One region of the Roseibium sp. SCP15 genome, then DNA from elsewhere that is predicted to be linked to it. Evidence: riboswitches for the same ligand, from Rfam matches in the RefSeq annotation. Region 1 holds a riboswitch; each other region holds the start of a gene.
The links. Region 1 has a riboswitch for thiamine pyrophosphate ahead of ABLO27_RS21015 (ABC transporter permease). Riboswitches for the same ligand answer to the same signal wherever they lie in the genome.
Positions count from the first base shown of each region.

Region 2: another riboswitch for thiamine pyrophosphate. It lies ahead of thiB (thiamine ABC transporter substrate binding subunit); the one in region 1 lies ahead of ABLO27_RS21015 (ABC transporter permease).
Region 3: another riboswitch for thiamine pyrophosphate. It lies ahead of ABLO27_RS16225 (hydroxyethylthiazole kinase); the one in region 1 lies ahead of ABLO27_RS21015 (ABC transporter permease).
Region 4: another riboswitch for thiamine pyrophosphate. It lies ahead of thiO (glycine oxidase ThiO); the one in region 1 lies ahead of ABLO27_RS21015 (ABC transporter permease).

Region 1 is NZ_JBDZYI010000004.1:238,475-245,943, reverse strand. It holds gene ABLO27_RS21025 (CHASE2 domain-containing protein) at 1-1,217, shown strand, start outside; gene ABLO27_RS21020 (ABC transporter substrate-binding protein) at 1,249-2,190, opposite strand; gene ABLO27_RS21015 (ABC transporter permease) at 2,213-2,968, opposite strand; TPP riboswitch at 3,116-3,222, opposite strand; gene ABLO27_RS21010 (hypothetical protein) at 3,299-5,047, opposite strand; gene ABLO27_RS21005 (adenylosuccinate synthase) at 5,308-6,600, opposite strand; gene ABLO27_RS21000 (MFS transporter) at 6,800-7,469, opposite strand, start outside.
Region 2 is NZ_JBDZYI010000002.1:427,611-435,079, forward strand. It holds gene ABLO27_RS09350 (sigma-54 dependent transcriptional regulator) at 1-119, shown strand, start outside; gene ABLO27_RS09355 (hypothetical protein) at 228-803, shown strand; gene ABLO27_RS09360 (HD domain-containing protein) at 926-1,525, opposite strand; gene ABLO27_RS09365 (LysR family transcriptional regulator) at 1,619-2,467, shown strand; gene groES (co-chaperone GroES) at 2,710-2,997, shown strand; gene groL (chaperonin GroEL) at 3,053-4,696, shown strand; gene ABLO27_RS09380 (hypothetical protein) at 4,965-5,351, opposite strand; TPP riboswitch at 5,530-5,637, shown strand; gene thiB (thiamine ABC transporter substrate binding subunit) at 5,670-6,650, shown strand; gene ABLO27_RS09390 (thiamine/thiamine pyrophosphate ABC transporter permease ThiP) at 6,626-7,469, shown strand, end outside.
Region 3 is NZ_JBDZYI010000003.1:509,288-516,756, reverse strand. It holds gene ABLO27_RS16250 (xanthine dehydrogenase family protein molybdopterin-binding subunit) at 1-998, shown strand, start outside; gene sbmA (peptide antibiotic transporter SbmA) at 1,125-2,138, opposite strand; gene ABLO27_RS16240 (DMT family transporter) at 2,517-3,518, shown strand; gene ABLO27_RS16235 (hypothetical protein) at 3,584-3,994, opposite strand; gene ABLO27_RS16230 (Lrp/AsnC ligand binding domain-containing protein) at 4,042-4,278, opposite strand; TPP riboswitch at 4,415-4,525, shown strand; gene ABLO27_RS16225 (hydroxyethylthiazole kinase) at 4,594-5,367, shown strand; gene thiD (bifunctional hydroxymethylpyrimidine kinase/phosphomethylpyrimidine kinase) at 5,400-6,206, shown strand; gene ABLO27_RS16215 (TRAP transporter substrate-binding protein) at 6,208-7,320, shown strand.
Region 4 is NZ_JBDZYI010000001.1:744,025-751,493, forward strand. It holds gene ABLO27_RS03400 (DUF6030 family protein) at 1-403, shown strand, start outside; gene ABLO27_RS03405 (pirin family protein) at 372-1,307, opposite strand; gene ABLO27_RS03410 (DNA topology modulation protein FlaR) at 1,452-1,976, shown strand; TPP riboswitch at 2,038-2,163, shown strand; gene thiO (glycine oxidase ThiO) at 2,296-3,273, shown strand; gene thiS (sulfur carrier protein ThiS) at 3,257-3,454, shown strand; gene ABLO27_RS03425 (thiazole synthase) at 3,460-4,233, shown strand; gene ABLO27_RS03430 (thiamine phosphate synthase) at 4,230-4,835, shown strand; gene ABLO27_RS03435 (LysR family transcriptional regulator) at 4,926-5,807, opposite strand; gene ABLO27_RS03440 (CoA-acylating methylmalonate-semialdehyde dehydrogenase) at 6,110-7,469, shown strand, end outside.

The DNA.
Region 1 (7,469 bases):
CATCGCTCGGGGAGCTGGTGCCCGGCGTCGCCATTCATGCCCAGGCACTCGAACAGATCCTGTTCGATCAATTCCTGTTCCGGCCGGACTGGGCGAACGGTCTGGAGATTATCGCGACCTTTGCCGTGGGTGCCATTGTTATCCTTGCATTGCCCGCAATCGGCAGTCTTGGCACTGCAATTCTGGCGACCGCCATCGTATCCGGCCTTGTCGGAGGTTCTCTTTATCTTTTCTGGGAAGAAGGCCTGTTGATCGATCCGGTCTACCCGGCCGTCACCTCCTTTCTCGTCTTCGCAGCCTCCTCTTCCCTGCTCTTTTTCCTGACAGAGCGGGAAAAGAAATTCGTCCGGCAGGCGTTCGGCCAATATCTGTCACCCGATCTGGTTACACAGCTGGAACAGTCACCGGACCAATTGACGCTTGGCGGGGAAATTCGCCCGATGACTATCCTGTTCATGGACATCCGCGGTTTCACTCCGATTTCCGAGCAGCTCACACCGGAAGAGCTTGTCAGTTTCCTGAACACCCTGCTCTCGCCGCTTTCCGACGCGATCCAGGTAGAGGGAGGAACGATCGACAAGTATATCGGTGACAGCATCATGGCATTCTGGAATGCCCCGCTCTCAATTCCTGATCACGCCGCCAGAGCCTGCCGGGCAGGCCTGACTATGCTAAAGGTGGTCGACAAGCTGAACGACAGGGACGCCTTCGGCTTCAAGGCCAGAAACCTCAAAACACAATCGGTGCGGATCGGTATTGGTTTGAACAGCGGCGAGGTCTGCGTCGGCAACATGGGGTCGGCGCGGCGCTTCAATTATTCGGTCATAGGCGATGCCGTGAACATCGCTTCGCGTATTGAATCCAGCTGTAAGGCAATCGGAGCGGAGCTTCTGGTCTCGGAAGATACACGGAGCGAAGCTCCGGATTTTGCATTTCTGGAAGCCGGAGAAATTCCTCTGAAAGGCAAGAGTGAACCGGTAAAGCTCTACGCGCTTCTGGGTGACAGGGCGCTGAAAAACTCAAAGGAATTCAAAGAGCTGGCGACGACGCACGAACGTTTGATGGCCGCAATGAAAGAAAATCGCCTTGAGGACGCCGAAAGAGCGCTTGAAACCGCACAGATTCTCGCGCCATCCCTGATGGATTTCTACGGGCGTTTTGAGGATATCCTGTTCGATTTGAAAGCCGCTCAAAATGCAAACAGCGCCGCACAATGACGGCGCTGCTTCTCTCCCACAAATCAACGTATCAGCGAATTTCGACGGCGTAAGTGTCGACAGGAACAACTTTGCTGATCAAACCCGCCTCGGCCATAAACTCCGCAAAACGCTGATAGCGTCCTGTGTCGAGAGCTGAAGGCCGCTTTGCAAAGCGTGGCAGCGTGTCAGCCCATGCCCGTTTGTTCAGTTCGTCATTCAGGTTCGGATAGGCTTCGATAAAGGCATTCCAGGCCTCTTCCGGATGATTGGTCAGGAAAATGGTTGCAGCTTCTATGGCAGCCATGAATTTCACGAACCGTGGATCTTCGGCCTTGTCCTTGTTCACGACGTAAATAAGCTCATCGAAAATCGGCACGCCGTTTTCTTCCGGGTAGAACGCCTTGCCTTCCTTGCCTTCAATTTCGATCTGGGTCAGTTCGAAGTTGCGATAGGCACCGATCACCGCATCCACCTGACCGGACATCAGAGAAGGCGAGAGCGCGAAGTTGACGTTGATCAGTTCCACATCATCCATGGTCAGACCGACCGAGCGCAGCATCTGTCCAAGCATCGCATCTTCAAAGCCGGAGACGGAAAATCCGACCGTCTTGCCCTTGAGATCTTTCAACTCCTTGATCGGTCCGTCTTTCAACACGATGAGCGAATTGAGCGGCGTTTCCACCAGGGTACCGATCCGCGTGACCGGCAGCCCTTCTTCGATATGGGCGTGAAGCGTCGGTTGATAGGAAATCGCGATATCACCCTGACCGGCGGCCACGAGCTTGGGAGGCATTGCAGGATCGGCAGGTTCAATCAGTTCAACTTCCAGTCCCTCAGCTTCGAAAAAGCCCATGGTCTGTGCCGTGATGACGGGAGCATGATCAGGGTTGGTGAACCAGTCCAACAGAACCGTCAGTTTTTCCGCAGCCTGAGCCGGTGCACTGGCCAGCAGGCCTGCGGCAACAGTCAGGGACAGGAGTGTCTTTTTCATTCAATCCTCCAGAGTTCGGCGGTCAGTCTTCGACCTGCCAGGGAACAAGAATTCGGGTGAAGTATTCGACGGCGTAACGCATCGCCAGCACCATCAGGGCCAGCAGAATGACCGCTGCAAAAAGCAGGTCGGCGTTCCCGCGGGCATTGGCTTGAAGCATGATGAAGGCAAGCCCGCCTTTCGCTCCCGCCCACTCGCCGACCACCGCCCCGATGGGCGCGAAAACAGCGGCGACGCGGAGGCCGGAAGCAAATGCGGGCAAGGCCGCCGGCAGCCGGAACAGAAGCAACTCGCGATAACGCGGCACCCGATAAAGGCGGGCAAGGTCCGCCAGACCGGTATCAAGGCGTCGCAGGCCGTCATAGACGGTGGAGGTCACCGTGAAGAAGATCACCAGGATCGCCATGACGATCTTGGAAGACATTCCGAAACCCATCCACAGCACCAGAATCGGCGCAATGGCGAAAACCGGCAGAGCCTGAGTGACAAGGATGGTTGGCATCACCAAGCGCCCCGCAAGAGGAAACAGCCAGATGGAGATCGCAAGCAATGCGCCGCTCAAAACACCAAGAGCGAATCCCAGCACGGTCTCAAGCGCGGTGATACTGGCATGATGCAGGAGAAACCCGGCATGCTCAGGAAACGCTTGCAAGACCACGATAGGGCTCGGAAGCATGAAGGATGGCGGCTCCAATACGGCGACCAACAGTGCCCAGACACCGAGCACCGAGATCGCGCCAAGCAGGAACTTGCCCAAAATAGAAAGAAATGCCGTCACCACATCACTCCGTTCTGAATCGGAGCTGTGGGAGCAGTCAGATGGGCAGACAGGTACCGCAAATACAGGAACTGCTGCCGCAAAAGGCAAACAAGCATAGGATCTCCCGTCTTCGGACGTGCCGAAAATGACAATGGAGATCCGGGAATTGGCTAAGGATTCCGTCCCTTCGCCGGCATGACCCGGATCAGGTTCTAAGGGTTCGGCTCAACGCCATCTCAGCTCCGGAAACCGGAACACCCCTCGGACCGAGGCGGAACATGCCTTGCCTGAACGAAAAAGGCAAGTTGAGTTTTGCAGGACTGTCCTGCGACAAGCGAAGATCTGGACTTAGCCGGCCTGCCAGGCGGAAATCGCCTGTTCGACTGCGGCCGCACCCGCACTTCCCTTTTCAAGGGTCAGAATTCCGCGCTTGCCGTTTTCATAGAGCATAGGAATATCGATCCAGCCACGCTCACGCAGCAGCGCAAGATTGCGTTCCTGTTCGTTCGGCAGACTGGAAAGCGCGATCCAGAAGAAGCCCGGCGAGACCTTGACCGAAGCACCGATCAGGGCGTCTCCGCGCGCCTCCTCTGTCGGCTTCATGACAAGGCCGGGGACATTCACAACGTCACCTGCGGCAAAGCTATCTGGAAACTCGTATTTGATTTCGACAAGATGGCTTGCAGGCAGAGACGTGTCGTCGTTCGGCTTGATACGGATATCAACCTTCACGTCTCTTTCAGGAATTTCGATCGACGCATTCAGGACGGCCTGCGATTTGCCGTCGAGGTTGGTCTCTTCCTCGATGCTCCAGACAACGGCGCCCTGGGCAGCAGTACCAGCCCCCCCGGCTTCTTCACCTTCCTCATAAAGGATGGAACGCTGCACACTGCTGTCGGTATCAGCTGCCGGAGTGCCTGGCGACGTTTCTTCCGGCGCGATCGCAGCAAGGTTTCCTTCAGGCACAGCCGACGGCGCTTCAACTCCTGCGTCAGGTGTTGCGGCGTCTGATCCAGTGTCGGCACCTGAAACAATCGAAGGCTGAGTTGGCTCGGACTGAGATGGCTCGGGCTGCTGAGCCTGCGGATTGATTGTCGTGGTCGTTACTGTGCGTGCATCGGGTGCAATCAGATCATCGTCATCCAGCAGCCGATCGGTGTTTTTCGCTGGATCGTCAGCCGTCTCACTCGTTTCGGCCGGAGTTTCATCTGCAGCCGGAGGAGTTGTCGAGGCTATTGCTGTTTCTTCTGGTTCCGATTGCGTCTGCGGCTGAACAACGGCTTGTTGATCGTCTGACGACAAGAAGAAATAGGCCCCACCACCAACAACCAGAAGCGCAATCACGGCAGCGATGGCAATCGGCAGCGTTTTGTTAGAAGAAGATTTTTCCCGCAGCGCATCAGACGCGCTCGGCCTTTGACGTTTGGACCGCGCAGGCTTTTCAATCGGCGTTTCACTAGCCTTGGGCGTCGCGAATTCAGCAGCAGCTTCGGGCTTGGTAGATGTATCAGTTACCGGAGCAGGCTCGAAGATCCCATCGTCATCGGCGGACTGCGGCTCGAAGGCGGGCTCCTGCCGCGCCGGCGCATCATCCACCGGAGCACTGTCGGACGCCGGTTCAACCGCATCTTTTGCGTTCTGAACAGCCATATTCGCAGCTGTTCCAAGGGTTTCTGCCTCTGAAAGCGTTTCCTTGAGCGGTGAAGGTACACTTTCCTCTTCTGCGGGGACTTCTTCCTGGGCGGGAGCAGCTTCCTGAGCCTGGACAGGTTCTTCCTGAGGCTCTTCCGGCTGTTCCTCTGGCTCGGTTTCAGTGGCCTCAGTCTCAGAAGGATGCGGAGCCGGTGTTTCCACGGCTGGCGCAGCAGGACTTAAGCCAAGGCTTTCCCGCGCTGCCTCTGCCTCGACTTTTCTGATTGCCTCTTCCAACCGCAGCTGTTCCGCCGTGATCTCCGAGGGCGACAGCGGCGGCTCATAGGCTTTGAGCTGATTAACAATGGCGTTTCGTGCCCGGCTGTACACGCTTCTGCGGGCAGCACCGTTGCTTTCGGGCAAGGACGCGATCGTTTTCTTCAGAATAGAATAGTAATCAGCCATCTTCCTGCCTACCGGCCAACTGCTAGGATCTCATTTGCTGGCCCAAGATTTCAAAACGTTCTCAAGCTTATAGCAAGTTTTTTCAGGTCAATGCCAATTCTTCAAAAATGCTTGGCCGACACCGACCCTAACAGTAGTGTTTTCCTAACACGGATTCTTCAATTCACACGCAAATGTGTGATTCCGAATCCATGCCGGACGCATTTTGATTCGCAATGCGCCCAGCTATTTCACGATTTGAGCCTTTTAAGCGGCAGATCTCAATCCTGGAAAGGATTCTGCACAAGAATTGTGTCGTCCCGCTCCGGGCTGGTCGACAACAACGCAACCGGTGCACCGATCAATTCTTCAACGTGCCGCACATACTTGATCGCCTGCGCCGGAAGATCCGCCCAGGTGCGAGCACCTTCGGTGGATTCCTTCCAGCCCGGCAGCGACTCATAAATCGGAACGACACGCTCTTGCGCACCCTGAGATGCCGGCAGGTAATCAATCCGTTCGCCGTCCAGCTCATAACCGATGCAGATCTTGATTTCGTCCAGTCCGTCCAGAACGTCAAGCTTCGTCAGCGCAATGCCATTGATGCCGGACGTGCAGACTGTCTGGCGAACCAGAACAGCATCGAACCAGCCACAGCGGCGGCGGCGCCCTGTCACGGTTCCGAATTCATGACCGCGCGTTCCCAGGAATTCACCGACCTCGTTTTCCTGCTCGGTCGGGAACGGTCCTTCACCAACGCGGGTGGTGTAGGCCTTGGTGATACCCAGAACGTAGTCGACGGAACCCGGGCCAAGACCACAGCCCGTTGCGGCCTGACCTGCAACCGTATTGGAAGACGTCACGAACGGATAGGTACCATGGTCAATGTCCAGAAGGGCGCCCTGGGCACCCTCAAAGAGGATCCGCTTGCCTTGACGGCGCATGTCGTCCAGGAGGTACCAGACCTTGTCCATGTACGGCAGAACTTTGTCGGCGACGCTTGCGAGCTCGTCATAGATCGCCTGTGCCGAGATCTCTTCCTGCCCCAGACCACGGCGCAACGCGTTGTGATGCGTTAGCAATCGGTCGATCTTCGCCGGCAGAGTGGTCAGGTTCTTCAGGTCCATCAGACGGATGGCACGCCGGCCGACCTTGTCTTCGTAAGCAGGGCCGATTCCGCGCTTGGTGGTTCCGATGCGCGTACCCGTATTGGAGTTTTCGCGCAGGGCATCCAGCTCGCGGTGCAGGGAAAGGATAAGTGTGGCATTTTCCGCGACGCGCAGGGTTTCAGGCGTAACAACCACACCCTGGTTTCCAAGACGCTCAACCTCTTCGGCCAGCGCGTGCGGGTCCAAAACAACACCGTTGCCGATAACAGACAACTTGCCCTCACGCGCAACGCCTGACGGCAGGAGAGAAAGCTTATAGCTGATGCCGTCAATTACCAGCGTATGTCCAGCGTTGTGTCCGCCCTGGAACCTCACGATGACATCGGCTTGTTCCGACAACCAGTCGACAATCTTGCCTTTGCCCTCGTCCCCCCATTGCGAACCGACAACTACCACATTCGCCATTTAGTCTTTGCTCTCCTGAAAGCAGCTTTCCCGCACTCTCCGGGCTGGCCCTGAGTGCTAACACGACAAGCCCCGGCAACCAGACCGGGGCAAACGGCGCGGACTATAGACAGGTTTCCCTGTGCATGCGAGTCTCCGCGGGGAATTAATGCCCCCTTAACGCACTTTTTTAAGGAGCTTTATACTTCTGTATTGGGCGTTATTTGGGCGACGGTCCGTCATCACCTGTCTTTTCACCACGCGCCAGCCGATAAATCATCGGCGACGTGCGCAGAAGCCAGACAAATCGGCGCCGCTGATCGGCCGGAACGGCCTCACGGCGTGACATGCGCACGATGATGAACAGGACCAGCGCCAGATGAAGGGTTGCGGTATAGACGAAAAAGGCGGCAGGTCCGAAAATCCCCATCAGCAAAGACGCGATGAACGGGCCGATCATTGCGCCGCTCCCAAATGCCAGCATCAACCCGGCAGCAACATCGATGAATTGTCCGGGTTCGGCATGATCGTTGGCATGCGCAGCCGAGAGTGAATAAAGCGGCAGGGCAAAACCACCAAACAGGAAGACACCGAGAAACAATTCAGACTCGGTCATCGACCGGGCAATGTAGAGACACGCCAACCCTGCTCCTACGGTAAAGCCGATCAGAACAAGGCGGCGGTCCAGCCTGTCGGAAATCCAACCCGCCGGATACTGAAAAATCGCACCTGCAAGCACCCAGATCGCGATGAAGGCCGCCACTGTTTCCAAACCCAGCCCGATGGATTCGGCATAGATGGGTCCGACCATACGGAATGCACCGTTGGTAAGCCCGATGGTGAAAATACCGACCATGGCCACCGGTGAAACCCGCCAAAGCATCATCGGG
Region 2 (7,469 bases), on a different contig from region 1:
TCATCGAAGATGCCCTCGACGCGTTTGATGGAAACATCGCCATGGCGGCCGCAGCTCTGGAAATCAGCCCTTCAACGATCTACCGGAAACGTCAATCCTGGTCGGCACGTAGCCTTTAACCGGCTAGCGTTTACCGCATTGCACACATTTTCTTGTCTATTGGGAAAAGTCGGTCTATATCGGCGAAATCGCTAAAAAACGACAAGATCAAAGGGCGTGCGGGGAAAATGACATTGCTGACCGGAAGACATGCACCTCGGCGGATCGCATCCGCCGTTCTCATTGCCTTGGGAACGATGGCGGGGACACTTTCAGCGCATGCCCAGTCCGAGACCAATTCGGCACCTTCCGAAGCATTTTCACAGGCGCAGACGGCTTACGACAAGGCATGGGATGCTTCCGGCCTGGCGTTTTCGGTGGCAACTTTCACGGAAAATGGCGGTGCCGCGTACGGACAGTATACTCCGCGTACCAATACTGTCTTCTCGAACGGCGAAACACTGTCGATCTATGCCGAACCGGTTGGCTACGGGTATCGCGAGAATGATGCCGATTTCGCCTTCGAACTCACCGCGAGCTACAAGCTGCTCAACAAGTCCGGTCAGGTGCTGGCCGAACAGGACAATTTCGCCGTTTTTTCCGGCAACGGCCGTTCAAAGCAGAGAGAGCTCGCTGCTGCCCTGACATTCCAGTTCAGCGGCTTGCCGGCTGGCCAATACCAGCTGGAAACCAACTTCACTGACGAAGTGAAGGAAACCCAAGCCGGTTTTACGCTTCCGTTTGAGATTGCCGAAGCGAACTAGAAGTTGCCTTTTGGGGCAACGGTTCCTGGAAGTGAAAACGTATTGCGGCTTCAAAAAGGCCCTGCACGACACTAAAGCCCGCTAACGCGGGCTTTTTCATTGCTCTGGTGTTTGTCGGGCTTTCAGGCGGTGGCCTCTTCTTCGGCCGTTTCCAAAAGTTCCAGATGTCCCTCTGTCCTGGACAGCACCCTTCGAAGCATCGGCTCGAAGAATTCCAGCGGCTTTGTGGGATAACCGGGATCAAAAGCCTTCTGGTCGTATTCGTGACAGAAGTACCTGCAGTCTTCCCAATAGGGACTGTCGCGGTATTTTTCCCGCGCATGACGGTCTCCGCCCAGAAAGTGATTGTAATAGTACCCCTGGAAAACACAGTGGTGCGTCAGTATCCAGTGGCACTTCTCGCTGACATACGGTTTCATCATCGCAGCGGCCAGTTCGCCATGATTGTAAGGCGACAGAATATCTCCGACATCATGCACCAGCGCCGCTACGACGATTTCTTCCTCGGCACCATCTTCATAGGCTCGGGTCGCAGCTTGCAGACTGTGCTGGTAGCGGTTGACCGGATAGGGTGTCCAATCCTCATCCAGCGAACGGATTGCATCCAGAATCCGGTCAGGCAAGGCCTCATTGTAGGCGTCCTCGTAATCCATGACCGCCAGGAAATCCTCCTTGCTCGCATTTTCGAAACTGGTCCAAGTCGGTTGATGTTTTGCGTCCATGTCTTCCTCCCGGTAAGGGCGGAAACATACCTGTCGCTTACTGGGTTGAAAAATGAATTGATTGCATCAGAGTGATGTGAAAAACCTTTCGGTATGCAGTTAGAAGCAATTGAAGCCTTTCTTGCGGTTTTGGAAACGGGTGGCTTTCATGCTGCCGCCCGCAAGCTTGGCGTCACCCAGACTACGGTCAGCGCACGGATTCGCTCGCTGGAAGATGCCGTCGGCAACCGGGTGTTTGAACGTGGCGCCAGCGGGACGGCTCTGTCCGAGTTTGGCCAGGAATTCCGTCCATTCGCCGAAGAAATGATCTCACTCTGGAAAATCGCCTCCACGGAACTTCCGGACCGGGTGTCGAACCGGATCTCCCTGAGGATCGGCGCGCAACTCAGTATCTGGGATCCGCTTCTTGTCGACCTTGCCATTCATCTGGAGAAAAACTTCGGCAAGCTGGTATTCGCGCTGAATTTCGATCACGTCGCTAATGTCAGTGAAGCGGTCGCAAGCCACCTGCTTGACGTTGCCCTTACCCATGAGAAGCCTACAGAGCAGAAGGTTTCCTTTCTCGAACTTCCTCCAGAGAGGCTGGTTTGCGTCGAGGCGCAGTGCAACGAGGCTTTGTCCGGCGAACCGCCTTTCATCAATCTGGACCTCGGGAAACAGTATCAGCGTCATGTCGATGCTGTGATTGATCCCTCTTTCAAGCAGAATCTTTTCCTGGGCAATTGCCTGATGGGCCTTCGCTATCTGCTGAAGCGCGGAGGGCGCGGCCTCTTTCCGCTTTTGCTTCTGGAAGACTACCTGGCAAGCGGTCAATTGCGACTGATCGGGAAAGACATCTATCCGCTGCCGTGCTATCTGGTTCACCGGCCAGAATCCCCGTCGGCAGATCAGCTGGCCGAGGTCGGATCCTGCCTTGCGGCCCTGAGAGCGAAAACCGGTTAAATTCGCCCTAACATCGCCGCATTTACCAAGCTCATGCAGGCTGGTGCCCGCAGACATTAAATTCTCCTCATAAAGCATTGACAACCAGAGCCTGGCTACATAAATCGATGGCGCTGTTAGCACTCGCCTTTGTGGAGTGCTAAGAAGCTGCGGGAGGGATCCCTCCCGTGCAAGTCAACCCATTTATCATGTCTCGCGCGCTGCCAATTGCGTGGGGCGCGCTCATGAGAGGAAACAGTCTTATGGCATTTCGTCCACTGCACGACCGTGTCGTAGTTCGCCGCGTCGGCTCTGAAGAGAAGACCGCCGGTGGCATCATCATTCCGGACACCGCGAAGGAAAAGCCGCAGGAAGGCGAGATCATCGCTGTCGGCACCGGCGCTCGCAAAGACAACGGCGAGATCGTAGCTCTCGACGTTAAGGCAGGCGACCGCGTCCTGTTCGGCAAGTGGTCCGGCACCGAAGTCAAAATCGACGGTGAAGACCTCCTGATCATGAAGGAATCCGACATCATGGGCGTGATCGCTTAATCACAGCGAACCGCTTCTGATCTCAATATCATTCCAATTTAAGTGAGACGACTACATGTCTGCTAAAGAAGTAAAATTCTCCTCCGACGCCCGTGAGCGCATGCTCAAAGGCGTGGACACCCTCGCAAATGCCGTCAAGGTAACCCTCGGCCCGAAAGGCCGTAACGTTGTTCTCGACAAGGCTTTCGGCGCACCGCGCATCACCAAAGACGGTGTTTCCGTTGCCAAGGAAATCGAACTGGAAGACAAGTTCGAAAACATGGGCGCACAGATGGTGCGTGAAGTGGCTTCCAAGACCAACGACATCGCTGGCGACGGCACCACCACTGCTACCGTTCTGGCTCAGGCTATCGTCAAGGAAGGCGCCAAGGCTGTTGCTGCCGGCATGAACCCGATGGACCTGAAGCGCGGCGTTGATCTTGCTGCTGCTGAAGCTGTCAAGTCTCTGGAAGCTGCTTCCAAGACCATCACCACTTCTGAAGAAGTTGCACAGGTCGGCACCATCTCCGCCAACGGCGACGTGCAGGTTGGCCAGGACATTGCCGAAGCAATGCAGAAAGTTGGCAACGAAGGCGTCATCACCGTCGAAGAAGCCAAGTCTCTGGAAACCGAGCTGGAAGTCGTCGAAGGCATGCAGTTCGACCGCGGCTACCTGTCTCCTTACTTCGTCACCAACGCTGACAAGATGCTGGCTGACCTGGAAAAGCCGTACATCCTGCTGCACGAGAAGAAACTCTCCAACCTGCAGGCCATGCTGCCGATCCTGGAAGCTGTTGTTCAGTCTTCCCGCCCGCTGCTCATCATCGCTGAAGATGTTGAAGGCGAAGCACTGGCAACTCTCGTTGTCAACAAGCTGCGCGGCGGCCTGAAAATTGCTGCTGTCAAGGCTCCGGGCTTCGGCGATCGTCGTAAGGCAATGCTCGAAGACATCGCTATCCTGACCGGTGGCACCGTGATCTCCGAAGACCTCGGCATCAAGCTGGAAAACGTGACCCTCGACATGCTCGGCACTGCCGAGAAAGTCGCGATCACCAAGGAAACCACCACCATCGTTGACGGTGCCGGTTCCAAGGAAGACATCGACGGCCGCGTTGGTCAGATCAAGGCGCAGATCGAAGAAACCACTTCCGATTACGACCGTGAGAAGCTCCAGGAGCGCCTGGCCAAGCTTGCTGGCGGTGTTGCAGTTATCCGCGTTGGCGGTGCAACCGAAATCGAAGTGAAAGAGAAAAAAGATCGCGTTGACGATGCTCTGAACGCAACCCGCGCTGCTGTTGAAGAAGGCATCGTATCGGGTGGCGGCACTGCTCTGCTGCGTGCGAAGAAAGCTGTCTCTGCTCTGTCTTCCGACAACTCCGACATTGAAGCCGGCATCAAGATCGTCCTGCGCGCTCTGGAAGCTCCGATCCGTCAGATTGTTGAAAACGCTGGTGTCGAAGGCTCCATCGTTGTCGGCAAGATCCAGGAAAACGACGACGACACCTTCGGCTTCAACGCTCAGACCGAAGAATTCGTCAACATGATCGAAGCTGGCATCATCGACCCGACCAAGGTTGTTCGTACTGCTCTGCAAGACGCAGCTTCCGTCGCCGGTCTCTTGATCACCACCGAAGCCATGGTTGCCGAGCTGCCGAAGAAAGACGCAGCACCGGCAATGCCGGGCGGCGACATGGGCGGCATGGGCGGCATGGGCTTCTAAGAAGCCCAAAGCTCACAAGCTTTATGGAAAGGGCGGCCCTCGGGTCGCCCTTTTTGTGTTTGTCGCCATCTGTTTAGCTCGCCTTGACTTGGGAAACAGAAGGCGACTTCGGCGACTAGGAAGTCCAGAACTCGAAGATAGGCGCACTAGGCAGTTTTCAGGCAGTTCCACTTACATGTCTTCGCTAGAAATCTGAGCCTCTGCGATACCAGTGAACAAAAACATGCCCGTGCAAAGTGGCTAGCACTCCGTATTTACCGAACTGCAATCACCATGAAATTCGAACACCAGAAACAAACATAATTATCAGACATGCGGTGACTGACAGAAAGCCAACCGAAATTGCTTCAACCCACTCGCGCAGCAAATTGTTTTCTTTGATCAATGAATCGTACCGGCCTGCAGAAAACCCCGTCATTGTCGGCTCTGATACCCAGCCCTCCAAAGAAAAACCAAAGTCTACTGGTGTGACTCCTGATTGTTCATGGCGAGTGCCTTGAGCGATTACCGGAATTTGTTTACGTGTGGTGTTTTCGAAAAAGAATACATTTCCCGCAGCATGGTGCGGAACATCAAAGATGTAACTGGTGTAAGAAAGGCTCAGCAGAATTGAAGCGATCAGAAGAAATCGGCTTCTGGATAATCCACTCTTCATATGCTCTCTCGGCGCTTCTCATTATTGAACAAATGCAACTTATTCAACGCTAGATAGCAGTGAGCCTCAAATCTTGCCACTGCGCAACCCTTGAGGACTCTTTTGTTCGTGCGCCTGAGTAATTGCCGATTAGAGCTAATCAAACCTGTTGTACTCGTTCTCATTTCCAGATAATCACGGCCTTACCTCGGGGTGCGTGAGGTTTTCGCGCTGAGATGCCATTCTGGCAAACCCGTTGAACCTGAACCGGCTAGAACCGGCGGAGGGAAAGGTAGCGGTTTCATCCATCCTTGCCCTCTCGCCGCAATGGAGGATGATATGAAACATCTGCTCTTTGCTGCGGGACTTTTGTGCGCAACATCGGCTGTTGCCGCCGATAAACCCCAGCTGACCGTCTACACCTATGACAGCTTCGTTTCCGACTGGGGGCCGGGCCCACAGGTCAAGGAAGCCTTTGAAGCCGTCTGCAATTGCGAGCTGAACCTTGTCGGCGTCGAGGACGGCGCTGCCCTTCTGTCCCGCATCCGGCTGGAGGGTGAAAACTCAGACGCAGACATCGTGCTTGGCCTGGACACCAATCTGATTGCCGCCACCAAGCAAACCGGTCTCTTCGCGCCTCATTCCATCAATGCGGAGTTTTCACTGCCGATCGAATGGAACGACGAAACCTTCGTGCCTTACGACTGGGGCTATTTCGCTTTCGTTCATAACAAGGACGCTGCTGTTCCCGGCAATTTCCGCGATCTGGCAGCAAGCGACACCAAGATCCTCATTCAGGACCCGCGCTCTTCAACTCCGGGGCTTGGCCTGCTGCTGTGGGTCAAGTCAGTTTATGGCGACGAGGCTCCGGAAATCTGGGAAGGTCTGTCGGACAATATCGTCACGGTCACCAAAGGCTGGTCAGAGGCTTACGGACTTTTTCTCGAAGGTGAAGCGGACATGGTGCTCAGCTACACCACTTCCCCCGCCTACCACCTGATTGCCGAAGACGATGCCAGCAAGGCTGCCGCCGCCTTTGACGAAGGTCACTACATGCAGGTCGAAGTTGCTGCAAAATTGGCAGGCACCGACCAACCGGAGCTCGCCGACCAGTTCCTGGAGTTCATGACTTCCGACACGTTCCAGTCGATCATTCCGACCACGAACTGGATGTATCCTGCGATCACTCCGGAGGGTGGACTGCCAAAGGGCTTCGAAACGCTGCACACTCCGGAAAAGTCCCTGCTCCTCGGAGCTGATGAAGCCGCCAAGATGCGGAAGGAAGCGTTGGCGGAATGGCTGGGCGCGCTCAGCCAGTAAATCCGTTCCCGGGGATCGCGGCGGCGGCTGTTGTCGCCGCGCTGATCCTGGGCACCTTGGCAGCAATCGCGCTGCGTGCGGAAGCCGGGCAAGGATTTGGCCCGGCTGACTGGGCAGCGCTGCGCTTCACGCTTACGCAGGCGGTGTTGTCCGCCCTGATCAGTGCCGGACTGGCGATCCCTGTTGCCCGCGCGCTGGCGAGACGGCGGTTCCCCGGCAGAAGTGTGCTGATCGCACTGCTGGGTGCCCCCTTCATCCTTCCCGTTATCGTAGCCATTATCGGTCTGCTCCAGGTTTTCGGGCGCGCAGGATGGATTTCTGACGCATTGGGCTTCTTCGGACTGCCACCGATCCGCATTTACGGATTGCACGGTGTTGTCCTGGCTCATGTCTTTTTCAACCTGCCTTTGGCCACGCGACTGATCCTTCAGGGGTGGCAGGAAATTCCCTCGGAACGGTTTCGACTGGCTGCGCAACTGGGGTGTCATGGCAGTTCAATGTTCAGGCTCATCGAGCTGCCAATGCTGGCGAGGATCCTGCCTGGCGTTCTGGCCGTGATTTTCGCTATCTGTCTGACCAGCTTTGCAGTTGCACTCACCCTGGGTGGCGGCCCCCGGGCCACGACGATCGAACTCGCGATCTATCAGGCATTCACCTATGACTTTGATCTGAGCCGGGCCGCGATGCTGTCAGCCTTGCAACTCGTCCTGACGACTGCCGCCGCCTATGCCGCGCTCAAACTCTCTCGAGGTGACGGCTTTGGCGCCGGCCTTGACCGTGCCGTTCGCCGCTGGGACGGCGGGAAGCCAATTGCCGACA
Region 3 (7,469 bases), on a different contig from region 1:
TGGAAGTCGCGGATTGGGCCGGGTTCAAGGCAAGAAAGGAAGAAAGTGCACGGGTCGGCAAGTATCGCGGCATCGGCATCAGCTCCTACATCGAGTGCTGCGCATTTCCCGGCAGCGAGGAAGCAACGCTGGAGCTGTCTGCGGAAGGCAACCTGACGCTGCTGATCGGCACGCAAACCAATGGCCAGGGGCATGCGACTGCCTACAGTCAGGTGGTTGCGGAAAAGTTCGGTGTCTCCATTGAGGACGTCGAAGTGATACAGGGCGACACGGATCTGGTTCGCAAGGGTGGCGGAACCGGAGGATCCCGCTCCATCCCGCTTGGTCTGCCTTCGGTACGCGATGCCAGCAACACGCTGGTGAAAAAGGTCAAGGAACTGGCTGCAGACCGACTGGAGGCAGGGGTTGAAGACCTGGAACTGGAAAGTGGTGTTGTTCGCGTGGTTGGAACCGATCAGCAGGTCACCCTTGCGGAGATCGCTGCAGGGTCTGGTGAAACACTGATGGCGCGTGAAGAGGTCAATCAGACGGAAGCTACATATCCGAACGGAACTCATATCTGCGAAGTCGAAATCGATCCGGAAACCGGTGATGTCGAGATCGAAAATTATGTCATCGTCGACGACTTCGGCGTTACCGTGAACCCGCTTCTGCTTGCTGGGCAGGTTCACGGCGGGACGGCTTCAGCGCTCAGTCAGGCTCTGTGCGAGCACACTGTCTATGATGAAGACGGCCAGTTGCTCACCGCGTCACTGCTCGATTACCGAATGATCCGGGCAGCCGATTTGCCGGATATCCATTTCGAGACCCGGAACGTGCCGTCCACCACAAACGCCATGGGCATCAAGGGTGCGGGAGAAGCCGGTACGATCGGTGGCTGTGCTTCGGTGATGAACGCTATCCAGCATGCACTGAAGGACGGGGCTGGCGTAACCGAAATAGTCGATATGCCGGCAACGCCTCTGCGGGTTTGGGAGGCAATCCAGTCAGCAAAGTAGATGACTGATCAACTGCTGTAGCTACGATATGGAAAAGGCGCCTGATCAAGCGCCTTTTTTGGTCTCAGCTTTTGAGAAACCCAATCGGGCCTCCCACCGCTCGCACCGGCCGGGGAGTGGAAGACCCTATTCCGCAGGCATGGGGCGTGGTTCACCGCCATTGCGCTCATATTCCCAGATATGTTCCTCAAAGGCGCGAAGACGCTTGTACACCGACATCAGCTCAATGATCGTTCCCCATGAATTCACCAGGAACTGGAATGAGTTCTCGACCTGGCTGAATGCAGAGCTGATGCGGGTCAGAATTCCGTAGGTGATTGCACCGCTAAGGATGGTTGGTGCAAGTACGATCAGGGGGATAAGCACGGCTCCTTGCAGGTAGACCCAGCGCGCAACATCAAAGTAGAGGTAATGGAAAAAGAGCCGGAAGTAATTGCGTCTAACGTCGTTAAAGAGAGCATTTGCAGAGTGAGGATCGGCGCGTTCAGGATGGTCTTCACCATAGACAAGCTCTTTGCGGTACGCTGCCTCGACCTTCTGGTTCTGAAACTCCAACCCAGGCAGCTTGATGCCGACCATTGCCAGGAGCACCGTTCCGAAAGCTGCCGAAATGAGAGCGGCAAACACCAGTGAACCGTCGACCTTGCCGAGCAAGGGAAGCTCGGTGACATGCTGAGAGAGCTGCCAGAGGATCGGAAGGAAGGCAACAAGCGTCATGATTGAACGCATGAATGACACGCCCAGGCTTTCCATGATCCGAGCGAAACGCATGGTGTCTTCCTGAACACGCTGGGAAGCACCCTCGATGTGGCGGACGGCGTGCCAGTGCGACATGTAATAATTGTTCATGGCGGTGCGCCAACGGAAGATGAAATGCTTGATAAAAAATTCCAGCAAAACGGCAACGGTGATGAGGACCGTGGCGATTTCCGCAAAGTCCAGAATGCCTCGCCAGTAGTCTGTTGCTTCTACACTACCGGGCGTCTGAAGCGCTTTTTGGATCAGATCGTAAAAGACACCGTACCATTCGTTGATCCTTACGGTCTGTTGAACCTTGAACCAGGTCACACCCAGGATCAGCGCAGAACCCACCCAGGCCCAAAGGAACCAGCGGCGGCTTAAAAAATATGAACGGAACATTGCAAGCAGTCTCTCGAATCGGAGTTTTCCAAGTATTAAGTAGCTAGTGCACTTGAGGGAGAATACCGAGGGGTATTGAGGCAGTTGTGAAGAGATTTTAGGACCCTGTCGTCTTCACTCATGCTTTCCCGCAGAGGTGCATTGCAAGCAAAAAACGGCAAAACTGCGCCGCGATCAATTGCAATATTCTGCACTTGGCATGATACTGGCGGCTCCAACCAATCAAATTCCCGCCCAACTCCACACCTATTTCGGTATGGACCTCGCATTGTTCAGCTGTGATTTTCAGCTACGGGTGGTCTTTCAGTGGCTCCTCTCGATCCTTCGGACCGGCGCGTCAGGGGAGTTACGTTTTTGCGCCGGCCCCGGATGACATTCATGGCGTTCACCAGCCTCAAATCCCGTTTTGCCGGTCCCGCCGTGCCTTCGGGCATGACCCGTCAGGCTCCACTTCTCGGCATCTCCTTGAAGCTGGCCTCGACGATCACGTTCTTCGTCATGGCCACTGCGCTCAAGATCGCCGCGGAGACCGTACCGATCGGGCAGCTGGTGTTTGCACGTAACTTCTTCGGTCTGTTTCCAGTTCTTCTCATGGTTGCTCTGCGTGGAGAGCTCGGTTTGGCCTTCAAGACCCGCAACCCAAAGGGACACCTGACACGGGCGACCGTCGGTCTTTCAGCCATGGTCTGCTCATTCACCGCGCTTTATTTGCTGCCGCTACCGGACGCGACGGCCATCGGCTTTGCGACGCCGCTGATTGTGGTCGTGCTGGCGTTCTTTCTGCTTGGCGAACAGGTCAGAATTTATCGCTGGAGCGCCGTTGGGGTAGGGTTCCTGGGCATTCTGGTGGTTCTGTCGCCGCATTTGGGTGAGGGCCAGCTGGACAGCACTGCAACACTCGGCGCACTGGCGGGGGCGTTGGGGGCCGGGTTCGCTGCCCTTGCCATGATCACCGTTCGCAAATTGTGCGAAACCGAGCGCACGTCAACGATCGTGACCTGGTTTGCCGGCGCCTCCACGGTGCTTTCGCTGCTTACCCTGCCGCTCGGATATGTCCTTCCGGGACACAGCTGGGTGGTCCCGGATCTCTCAACGGCAGGCCTGCTGGTTCTGATCGGACTTGCAGGTGGTGTCGGCCAGATCCTTCTGACACAGAGCTACCGGTTTGCCGACGCTTCCACCATCGCCCCGTTTGACTACGTCAACATGCTGTGGGCGATCCTGGTGGGCTGGCTGGTGTTTTCCGAAATTCCTGTCCCGGAAGTGGTGATCGGAGCCCTGATCGTGATCGCCGCGGGAGTGTTCGTCATCTACCGCGAACACCGGCTCGGTCTCGACCGCACCAAGGCGCGCCGCGCGTCTTCGCCATCGAAATCATGACCGTAGAGAACATCCGTAACGGCTTCTTCAGTTAGGACAGGCCAGGGAGGAGCCCAGCGGTTCTTCTACGGTTTGTAGTGGAATGTCTCGACGGCGCTCTTGGAGCCGTCGGGAAAGACCAGCTGTACGCTGATGGAATTCGTCGAGCCTGCGGGCAGTTCGATATAGGGCTTTTCCTTCAGAACCGCGTTGGGGTTGTCCGGATCGCATGCGTCCAGTTCCCACATCTGGTCCAGAGGGCCATCATTCAGTCCGTAAAAGACATAGTCGATCCCGCATTTCCAGGCTTCCAGATGGGTGAAGTAGATCAGCTGCTGGCCTTCCCAGTCACGAAAGGAAACCCAGCTTGCCTTGGTCACATCCAGTATCTGCTTGATCTGCTCGGGCGGCATGCCTTGTGCGCTTGCCGGCGGAGCCGAGGCAAGGGAAAATGTGCCCAAGCCCATGACCAGGGCTGAAATTTTCAAAAAATGCATGATGGCCTCCATTGTCTCCAGATCAGGAGAATGCGTCAGGCGAAAAATCAGAAAGCCTTAAAGGTAATGATCGTCTTGGTGTCCTGAATGCCGTCGATCGGGTGAACCTTCTCGTTTACGAAGTGGCCGATATCGGCGTCGTTATCGACGTAGAACTTCACCAGAAGGTCGTAGTCGCCACTGGTGGAATAGACTTCCGAGGCAATTTCCGCGTCGGCGATCGCGTTGGCAACCTGATAGGTCTTGCCCAACTGGCATTTGATCATAACGAAAAACGGGGTCATGCGATGCTCCGGAAATGAAATCGTTGCGGAATGGTGCCCAAGGACATCGCCTATCTGTTGTCCGCAGTCAATCGTTGATGCAGCCTGCGACCATCGCACGGTCTTGCAATGACGGGTTCGCCTTGGTAGCAGTGCTGTTATCTCATGGGGGTGCCCGGCGATCCTGGATCGGGCTGAGAGGCGTACGGCCAACTCCTTGAACCTGATCCGGGTGATGCCGGCGGAGGGATTTGAGATGCAGATTGCCAGGGCATTCACAGCTCTCTCTCCTGATCAAACTTCCGGTTTGCAGCCGGAGCCACTCGGAGGAGACGCATGAACCTGACCGTTGCAGCTTCCACACAGAACCTTTCGCCGGAAACTGTCTTTGACCTGTTGATGAGGGTGCGGCAGAAGTCACCGCGCATCCACGCGATCACCAATGCCGTTGCACAAACCTTTACGGCCAACACTTTGCTGGCGCTTGGCGCCGTGCCTTCCATGACCATCGCCAAGGACGAAGTCGCAGGTTTCGCCGAAAGCGCGGATGCTCTGCTCATCAATCTCGGTACGCTGGATGAAAGCCGTCGGGAAGCCATTCCGGTCGCCATCAAGGCGGCGAAGGCAGCAGGGCGCCCTGTCAGTATCGACCCGGTGTTCGTGAACCGGTCTGGAGTGCGTTGCGCGTTTGCAAGGGAGCTGATGGCCTTCCAGCCGGACCTGTTGCGCCTGAACGAAGCGGAAATGGTTGCCCTTTTTCCGCAAAGGTCCGAAGCCGATGCCGTGATTTCAGCTGGCACCGTGCTGGCGGTGACGGGAGTTGAGGACAAGATCGAGAGCCTGGGAGAAGATTTCCGCCTGCGCAACGGTCATCCTCTGATGGCGCGCGTAACGGCGACAGGGTGCGCCGGTGGAGCCGTGCTTGCTGCCTTTGCCTGTGTAGAGGCAGACACCGCCCTGGCCGCGGCGTGCGGGCTGTCGGTCTTCAATATCGCCGGAGAACTGGCCGCAAGTCGTGCCGGAGGGCCGGGAAGTCTGGTGCCGGAACTGCTCGATGCCCTTTATTCCATCACGGCGAACGATATCGAAATGCGGCTGAAAACGGCCTGAGTTCCTTTTCTCATTCAAAAATGGAGAGACACATGACCGCCATCGCGGTGACCATAGCAGGATCCGATTCCGGCGGCGGGGCCGGAATACAGGCTGATCTCAAGTCGTTTTCGGCAAATGGTGTTTACGGTGCCAGTGTGCTGACCGCTCTCACGGCGCAAAACACTCTTGGTGTGAGTGCCATTCAAGATGTCCCGCCCGCTTTCGTACGTGCCCAGATGGATGCGGTCTATTCGGACCTGAACGTCAATGCCACCAAGATCGGTATGCTCTCCAGCGTCGAGATAATCGAGGCGGTTGCAGGCGGACTGGAGGCACACACAACTGGCCCGGTGGTGCTGGATCCGGTGATGGTGGCAGCGTCCGGTGATCCGTTGCTGGCCGACAGTGCCGTGTCCAGCCTGATTTCCGTTCTCGTGCCGCTCGCCGATGTCATAACGCCAAACCTGCATGAAGCCGCCAGGATGCTCGAAACGGAGGTTGCGGCCAATGAAACGGAGATGCTCTCACAAGCAGAGGATCTTCTGAGGCTCGGTTGCAAGTCGGTTCTGCTCAAGGGAGGGCATGGAACCGGTGAAGAGAGTGCGGATCTGTTTTTCGATGCGGCCGGCAATGCCATCTGGTTGCATGCAGAGCGCATCCAGACAAACAACACCCATGGTACCGGATGTACGCTTTCGTCGGCAATCGCAGCCGAACTCGCCAAAGGCAGCGATCTGGAAAGCGCAATGAGAGCGGCCAAGGCCTATATCCATGCTGCCATTTCGGCGGCTGACCAGCTCGAGATTGGTGCCGGCCACGGCCCTGTTCATCATTTTTACCGCTTCTGGAGCATGTGACATGTCAGACAAGTCTTGCCTGTCAAAAAATCCCGTCACCCGTCGGGCGTTACTTGGGGGCTCAGTCGCAGCGGGGGGCGCCGCACTGGCTGCTCCGGCGATCGCGGAGGAAAAGGCGACAGTCGAGTGGAAAATGGTGACATCTTGGCCCAAGAACCTGCCTGGACCGGGTGTCACAGCACAGCGGATTGTCGATCAGGTGGCCAGAATGACCGCTGGCCGTTTCCGGATACGGCTTTATTCGGCTGGAGAACTGGTGCCTGCACTCGGTGTATTCGACGCGGTCGCGGCCGGCACGGCTCAGATGGCGCACACTGCGTCCTTTTTCTGGCAGGGCAAAATTCCAGCATCGGTCTATTTCACCGCCATTCCTTTCGGCTTGTTGCCGCATGAACACATCGCCTGGATCGAACAGGGGGGCGGCCAGGCTCTCTGGGATGAGCTCTACGCCCCTTTTGGCCTGAAGCCCGTAATGGCGGGGAACACCGGCGTTCAGATGGGCGGGTGGTACAAGAAGGACATCAATGGCCTTGATGACCTGAAGGGCCTGAAGATCCGTATGCCGGGACTTGGCGGTGAGGTCATGCGGCGGCTTGGGGCAACTCCTGTCAGCCTGCCACCCGGCGAATTGTTCCAGGCACTTCAAAGTGGTGTTCTGGACGCGACGGAATTTCTGGGGCCGTGGTCGGACCGCGCGATGGGCTTCCACAAGGTTGCCAAATCTTACTATTCACCTGGTTTCCACGAACCGAACGGGACCGGCGAAGCGATTTTCAATCAGGTTGCGCTTGATAGCTTGCCGGAAGAGCTGCGGGCGATTGTGCTGGAAGCCTGCAGGGCAGAAAACGGACGAGCCCTGGCGGAGAGCGATTGGCAAAATGCCGGCAGCCTCCAGCTTCTTCAGGAAGAAGATGGTGTGACCGTCAAACCTTATCCGGACGAAGTGCTGAGTGCGTTGCGCGAAACAGCAGCTATCGTACTGGCCGAAACGGGCGAGCGCGATCAGCTCAGCAAACGGATTTATGAAAGCCACATGGCAGCCAGACGGCGCTTGGCGCCATGGAGCGACGTTGCCATGCGACGCTTCATGGCTGCCCGTGACGGCAGCAGCTGACTTTGCCTGCCGCGGTGTAGACCGCCGCGGCATCCGCTCAACGCGATTGGTCTATTCAAGTCTCTGACAAGCCGCCGCTGACGTAAATCCCGAAACGCTGCCAACAAGTACGCAGACGGTGCCGCGAAGCGGCACCCAAAGCTCCGGAA
Region 4 (7,469 bases), on a different contig from region 1:
TTTCCTCCTTCGTGGACCATCTGAGGAGAAGATCGACTATCTGCGTCTCAAGCTCGCGGTCGAAGACGCGCGCCAGAAGGAAATTGGTCAGGAAGCGGTCTGGCTGGTGATTGATGCGCTCGCCGCCAGATATGGCTGGACGGTTCCCGATAGCTTTCGGCAGGCAATTGCAGACTTCAGGCAGCTTGAAACGACGTACCGAGGTGTCCAGCTGTCGGTTGCACCGGAAGACCCAAACCTGACCGGAGACCCTTTGGCAAACCAGCGCCTGAACATCATCCTGAACTTCGGCGAACCGGACCTTATCCGGCCCGCCGACCGTTTTGAGGTTGCGCCGCCATTGGAAAGTGGTTGGAGCAATATGGGCGATCCTAAGGACCGGGACGGTCAGGCAGCGGAATGAACTCCGTTTCATCACCCGGTACCGTATCGAAGCGACCCTGACGCCAATCCTCCTTGGCCTGTTTGATGCGCTCCTTCGAGGAAGATACGAAATTCCACCAGATGTAACGCCTTCCGTCCATCGGTTCACCGCCCAGGACGACGAACCGTGCCGGAGCATGCGACTGGTTTTCGATCACCAGATGGTCACCCGGCTTGAAGACAAGCAACTGCGCCGGATCGAAAGCCTGTCCGGCAATCGAGATCTGTCCGGAGATGGTGTAAAGGCCACGTTCTTCCCAGCCGGCATCAAGAGGGATCTTCGCCCCGGGTTCCAACGAAATATCGGCGTAGAACATTTCCGAAGCGGTTTTCACCGGCGCTTTGTGGCCGTAAAGATCTCCGGCAATCAGCTTCACTGAAGCGCCTTTATCCGCAAACTCTGGTTGCTGTTCGGTTCCAAAGTGCTGGAAAGTCGGATCGCCTTCTTCCAGATGCTTCGGCAAGGCAACCCAGCTTTGCAGGCCAAACAGTTGCCGTGCCTCCTGCTTGCGCTCCGGGCGTTCCCGCTCCGAGTGAACAATACCTTTGCCTGCGCTCATCCAGTTCAGCGCACCTGGCGAGATTGCGATTTCCGTTCCAAGACTGTCCCGGTGATACATTTCGCCCTCAAACAGATAAGTCACCGTTGCGAGGCCGATGTGAGGATGTGGCCGAACATCGACACCTCCACCAACAAGAAGCTCCGCTGGTCCCATCTGATCGAAGAAGATGAACGGGCCGATCATGCGCCGTCGCGGTGACGGCAGAGCGCGGCGGACATGGAAACCGCCCAGGTCCGATGTCCGGGGAACGATGATCGTATCAATCGGATCGCAACTTGCAGCATTGCCCGGGATAGGGTCAGGGGTGTTCAGCCAGCTCATCTGCCTCTCCTTGCAGTCAAAAGCGCGTCTTCCGGATAGATAGGGTCGCAGGTTCGTAAGTGTCCATTGAACAGTCTGTTTCCATCTTTTCTTTCAATCAGAAGGGCGTATAACTGCGGGCCCTCAATCGCCAAAAGGTGTTTCATGAAACGCGTGATGATCGTCGGTGGCCCCGGCTCGGGCAAAAGCACGCTTGCGCACCAGCTTGGTGAGCGGACGGGCTTGCCTGTCTACAACATGGACCACATTCACTGGCTGCCGGGTTGGGTGGAAAGACCGAGACAGGAAAAGGATTCACTTACGCATCAGGTTCACATGAAGAGCGATTGGATCTTCGAAGGTGGCCATTCGAGCACTTACGCTGAAAGGGTTGACCGGGCGGACACCTTCATCTGGTTGGATGTGCCGGTCTGGTTGCGGATTTTTCGAGTTCTCAAACGCTCAATTCAATACTACGGCCAGAACCGACCCGATCTACCAGAAGGGTGTCCGGAGCGTTTCAACGGCCAAACCGTTGAGTTCGTTCATTTTATTTGGCGCACCCGGCACAGCGCACGTGCCAAGCTGCTGCGGATCTACACAGCTCCTCCGCCGCATTTGACTGTTCTGAAGTTTTCCAGTCTCAAGGAGACACGTGCTTTTCTGGATGGCTTGACGACGGAAACCTGAACACAGGGACCGGACACACGCTGAGATACCTTGACAGAAGGCGCATCCCACCGGCACAAACAGGGCTCACCCGGGGTGTCCCGTCATGGGGCTGAGATGCTGCAGGGTGCGGTTATACGCACAGCGCAGGGACCCGAAGAACCTGATCCAGGTCATGCTGGCGAAGGGATGGTGGCCCTGATGAAGCGCGAGGACCGACTGGCCGGCGCATATCGTCAAGCGCATCCCCGACAGCCTGATGTACAAGAATGCAAGGCCCTTCGCCGGTCTTGCTGGAGTGAAACGTCGTGCAAGGTGTCTCAGACGCAGGTGCGAGGATATGAGGGTCCTGATCCGAGGGGCAGGAGTTGCCGGCCTGTCGCTGGCATTCGAACTTCGCAAACGGGGTGCCGAAGTCACCTTGTTTGAGGTCGGGGAAAACTTGTCCGGCAGCGCTTCCTGGCTCGCAGGCGGCATGCTGGCGCCGTGGTGCGAGCGTGAAAATGCCGAGGAAGACGTTCTCGTTTACGGAAAAAGCTCGGTCGACTGGTGGGCGAATGCGTTGCCTGGCACGGTTTCACATCACGGAACGCTGGTGGTTGCCCCACCTCGTGACACCGCGGAACTCAATCGCTTTGCAGGGCGAACAGGTGGCTATGAGTGGCTGGACGGGGGTGGGATAACCGCACTTGAGCCTGACCTTGAGAGGAGATTTTCCAAAGGTCTGTTCTTCCCGAAAGAAGCTCACCTTGATCCACGCAGGGCTCTGGTCGAGCTTGAAGAAACAGTTTCCAGATTGGGCGTCAGAACAATATTCGGGTCAGAAGAGCCAAGTGTGGACGCGGACTTTGTCGCCAACTGCATTGGGATGGCGTCAAAGGAAAAGAACCTCAGGGCGGTACGCGGAGAAATGCTGATCCTGCACGCGCCCGAGGTCACGTTGTCCAGGCCGGTTCGAATGCTCCATCCACGCATCCCGGTCTATGTCGTCCCCCGGGAAAATAATCACTTCATGGTCGGGGCGACAATGATCGAGAGCGCCGACGACGGCCCGGTCAGCGTTCGCTCCACCATGGAGCTGCTGAACGCTGCCTACAGCCTTCATCCTGCTTTCGCTGAAGCCAAGATCATTGAGACAGGCGTTGGCGTTCGCCCGGCGTATGCCGATAATCTGCCGCGCATCAGCTTTGACGGCCGGGTTCTGAGCCTGAATGGCTTCTACCGGCACGGTTTCCTGCTGGCGCCACACTTTGCGGCGCAGGCAGCCGAAACCCTGTTCCAATCCTCCAAGGAGATAACCCTTGAAACTCATCATTAATGGCGAAGAGCAGGAGGTGACCAGTTCGACCCTCTCGGGGCTTCTGGATGAACTGGCCTACGAACACGATTTTCTCGCAACTGCACGCAACAGCGAGCTAGTTTCGGCTGAAGAGCGTGCCGGCTGCGAGCTTCTTGAAGGGGATCGGATCGAGATCCTGTCTCCCATGCAGGGAGGGTGAGGGCCATGCTTGAATTTTACGGCGAAGAGATTTCTTCCCGCTTGCTTCTGGGAACAGCGCAATATCCGTCTCCGAAGATCCTGTCAGATGCCGCAAAGCGATCTGGTGCTGAAATACTGACTGTCTCCCTTCGCCGCGAAGCTGCGGGAACCGGTGCTGGCGGCAAGTTCTGGGATCTGATCCGCGAGCTGAATGTGCGCGTGCTTCCCAACACTGCCGGGTGTCATTCTGTAAAAGAGGCCGTGACCACAGCAAAGATGGCACGGGAGCTGTTCGGAACAGATTGGATCAAACTGGAGGTAATTGGCCACCATGACAGCTTGCAACCGGATGTATTTGGTTTGGTGGAGGCTGCAGGAATTCTAAGCGAAGACGGTTTCAAGGTTTTTCCTTACACCACGGATGACATCGTTGTCGGTGAAAGGCTGCTGGAAGCAGGATGCCAGGTGTTGATGCCCTGGTGTGCACCGATCGGGTCTGCACGCGGGCCAGTCAATCCGGATGCACTTAGAGCCTATCGAGCTCATTTCCCAGGCATTCCGCTTGTTGTTGATGCAGGCCTTGGTCGCCCGTCTCACGCTGCCCAGGTCATGGAATTCGGATTTGATGCGGCTCTCTTGAATACAGCCGTCGCAAAGGCCGGTGATCCTGTTGCCATGGCGGAAGCTTTTTCAAAGGCGGTCGAGGCGGGGTATCAGGCCTTCGAAGCACAGCCACTGGAGCCGCGTGACATGGCCGTTCCCTCAACTCCCGTAATTGGCATGGCAGTATTTGAATGAAACTCGACCCGTTTTATCTGATCGTGGATAGTTCCGAGTGGATCGGTCGGCTGATCCCACTTGGCGTCAAGTTGGTGCAATTGCGCATCAAGGACAAACCGGAAGCGTTGCTCCGTAAGGAAATCGCAGCATCAAAGACAATCTGCCAAGAGCACGGTTGCCAATTGATCATCAACGATTACTGGCAGCTCGCCATTGATGAGGGCTGCGACTTTGTCCATCTCGGCCAGGAAGATCTGGCGGAGGCTGACGTTGGCGCCATCAGAAACGCGGGGATGCGCCTGGGTGTTTCAACACATGACGGCGAAGAACTGGATACAGCGCTCTCAGTTGACCCGGACTACGTGGCGCTGGGCCCGGTTTATCCGACCATTTTGAAGAAGATGAAATGGGCGCCGCAGGGCATCGAAAAGATCGGCAGGTGGAAGCAGCAGATTGGTGGTTTGCCGCTTGTGGCGATCGGTGGACTTAATCCTGAACGTCTTGAGGGCGTGTTCGAGAACGGCGCGGACAGTGCTGCCGTCGTGACGGACATCACCTTGAATCCGGATCCCGAGGCAAGGACACAAGAGTGGATTTCAGTTACGCAGAAGTGGCGTTAGAGAAACCAATCCGCTTGTATTTCTCACGAACTGAACGGCTTGATCAGGACAATCCGTGTGCAGGAAATCTTCGAGACAAAAAATGCGTTCCTAGCCGAAAATGATTTTATCGCGCGCGACTTGATCGCGGAGAAAGTCTTGTACGGCAGCGACGTGGCGCAAGGGGCGGGAGCTTTCATGGGTGACCATCCAGTAGGCCCGCCGGAGTTTGATGTCTGGCAAAACTTCAACCAATGCACTGTCTCCGCGCGCGATAAAATCGTGCAAGATGCCGATGCCTGCACCTGCGCGAACGGCTTCGGTCTGTCCAAGCGCAGAAGCGATCTCAAACCGGGCTGACCAGTTCTTTGTAAAGTCCGCGCTGTAGTTCAGGGAAGGGGAGTAGAGCAGGTCCTCAACGTAATCGATAAGATCGTGCGCGTTTAGGTCGCTGGGTGACTGTGGGGTTCCGTGTTCCTTGAGGTAATCCTTGGAAGCATAAAGACCAAGGGCATAGTCAACGAGTTTTCCTGCAACCAGGCGGCCCGTTTCCGGGCGGTCGATGGTAACGGCAATGTCGGCCTCTCTTCTTGAGAGTGAGAACGATCTGGGCACCGGAACCAGCTGCACCTTGAGACCCGGATGTTTTTCCGAGAGCTTGCCGAGCCGGGGAGCGAGATAGGCAACACCGAACCCGTCCGGCGCACCGATACGAACAGTGCCGGAAATTTCCGGCGTGTCGCCACCAAGGTCAGCTTCGGCGGCAACCGCTTCGGCCTCCATTCTTTCCGCGCGATCGAAGAACCGCGTCCCGGCCGCGGTCAGGAGACAGCCTGATGTCGATCGGTCGAACAGCCGGACGCCCAGGCTTTCTTCAAGTGCAGTCAGGCGACGCGCAACTGTTGCATGGTTCAGTCCGAGCCTCCGCGCGGCCGCAAGGATCTGTCCCGTGCGCGCGATGCTCAGGAAGATGCGGATATCATCCCAGTTCATTTCCATTCACTTCCCATGTTACTTTCCCGGCGGTCGAAGGGATCACCCGGTCACACTTGTCATTGCTTTTTGGCGGGCGAAGCTTCGCTAACAGGCACTTTCTTGGCATGGACCGCCGGATTGCATCCGGCAGTGACTTGAAATCTTGAACTCATTCAAATGCCATAACTATAAAAAATGCACAACAGATGCGGAAAACTGGATCTTGTATATTGCAAAAATAAAAGCGACAAAGATCCGGACGATAAGACGGGTCATGCGGCAGCAGGCTGACAGGCCCTGACATCACGGGAGATACTCAGATGCAGAAGATCGGTCATTTTATTAATGGCAAGCACGTCGAAGGCACCTCTGGTCGCTATGCCGACGTTTACAATCCGGCCACTGGCGAAATCCAGGCTCAGGTCGCACTTGCCAGCCAGGCTGAAATGGATGCAGCCATCGCCAACGCGGTTGAGGTACAGCCTGCCTGGGCAGCGACCAACCCGCAGCGCCGCGCCCGCGTGATGATGAAGTTTGTTGAGCTTCTCAACCGTGACATGGACAAGCTGGCCGAAGCGCTTTCCCGCGAGCACGGCAAAACCCTGCCGGACGCGAAGGGCGACGTGATCCGTGGTCTGGAAGTCGCTGAATTCTGCATCGGTGCACCGCACATGCTGAAAGGCGAGTTCACCGAAGGCGCAGGCCCGGGTATCGACATGTACTCCATGCGTCAGCCGCTTGGTGTTGTTGCCGGCATCACACCGTTCAACTTCCCGGCCATGATCCCGATGTGGAAGTTCTGTCCGGCAATCGCCTGCGGTAACGCCTTCATCCTGAAGCCGTCCGAGCGCGACCCGTCCGTGCCGATCATGCTCGCGGAGCTGATGATCGAAGCCGGTCTTCCTGCAGGTGTCCTGAACGTCGTGAACGGCGACAAGAGCGCGGTGGATGCAATCTGCGACGATGAAGCCATCCAGGCTGTCGGGTTCGTCGGTTCCACCCCGATCGCGCAATACGTCTATTCCCGTGCAACGGCTAACGGCAAACGCGCTCAGTGTTTCGGTGGTGCCAAGAACCACATGATCATCATGCCGGACGCCGACATGGACCAGGCTGCAAACGCTCTGATTGGTGCCGGTTACGGCGCAGCCGGCGAGCGCTGCATGGCTGTATCCGTTGCGGTTCCGGTTGGCGAAAGCACGGCAAATGCCCTGATTGAAAAGCTGGCTCCGAAAGTCGAGGCCCTGAAGATCGGACCTTACACTGCCGGCGATGATGTCGACTTCGGCCCGTTGGTCACCAAGGAAGCACTTGCGCGCGTCAAAGGTCTTGTCGACCAGGGCGTCAAGGAAGGTGCGAACCTCGTTGTCGATGGCCGCGATTTCTCCATGCAGGGTTATGAAAACGGCTACTTCATGGGTGGTTGCCTGTTCGACAACGTCACCAAGGACATGGATATCTACAAGACCGAAATCTTCGGTCCGGTTCTTTCCGTTGTTCGCGCCGAAACCTACGAGGAAGCTCTCGATCTGCCGCTGAGCCATGAATACGGCAACGGCACAGCGATTTTCACCCGTGACGGTGACACCGCACGTGACTTCGCGTCCCGTATCAACATTGGCATGGTTGGCATCAACGTGCCGATCCCGGTGCCGCTCGCATACCACACTTTCGGCGGTT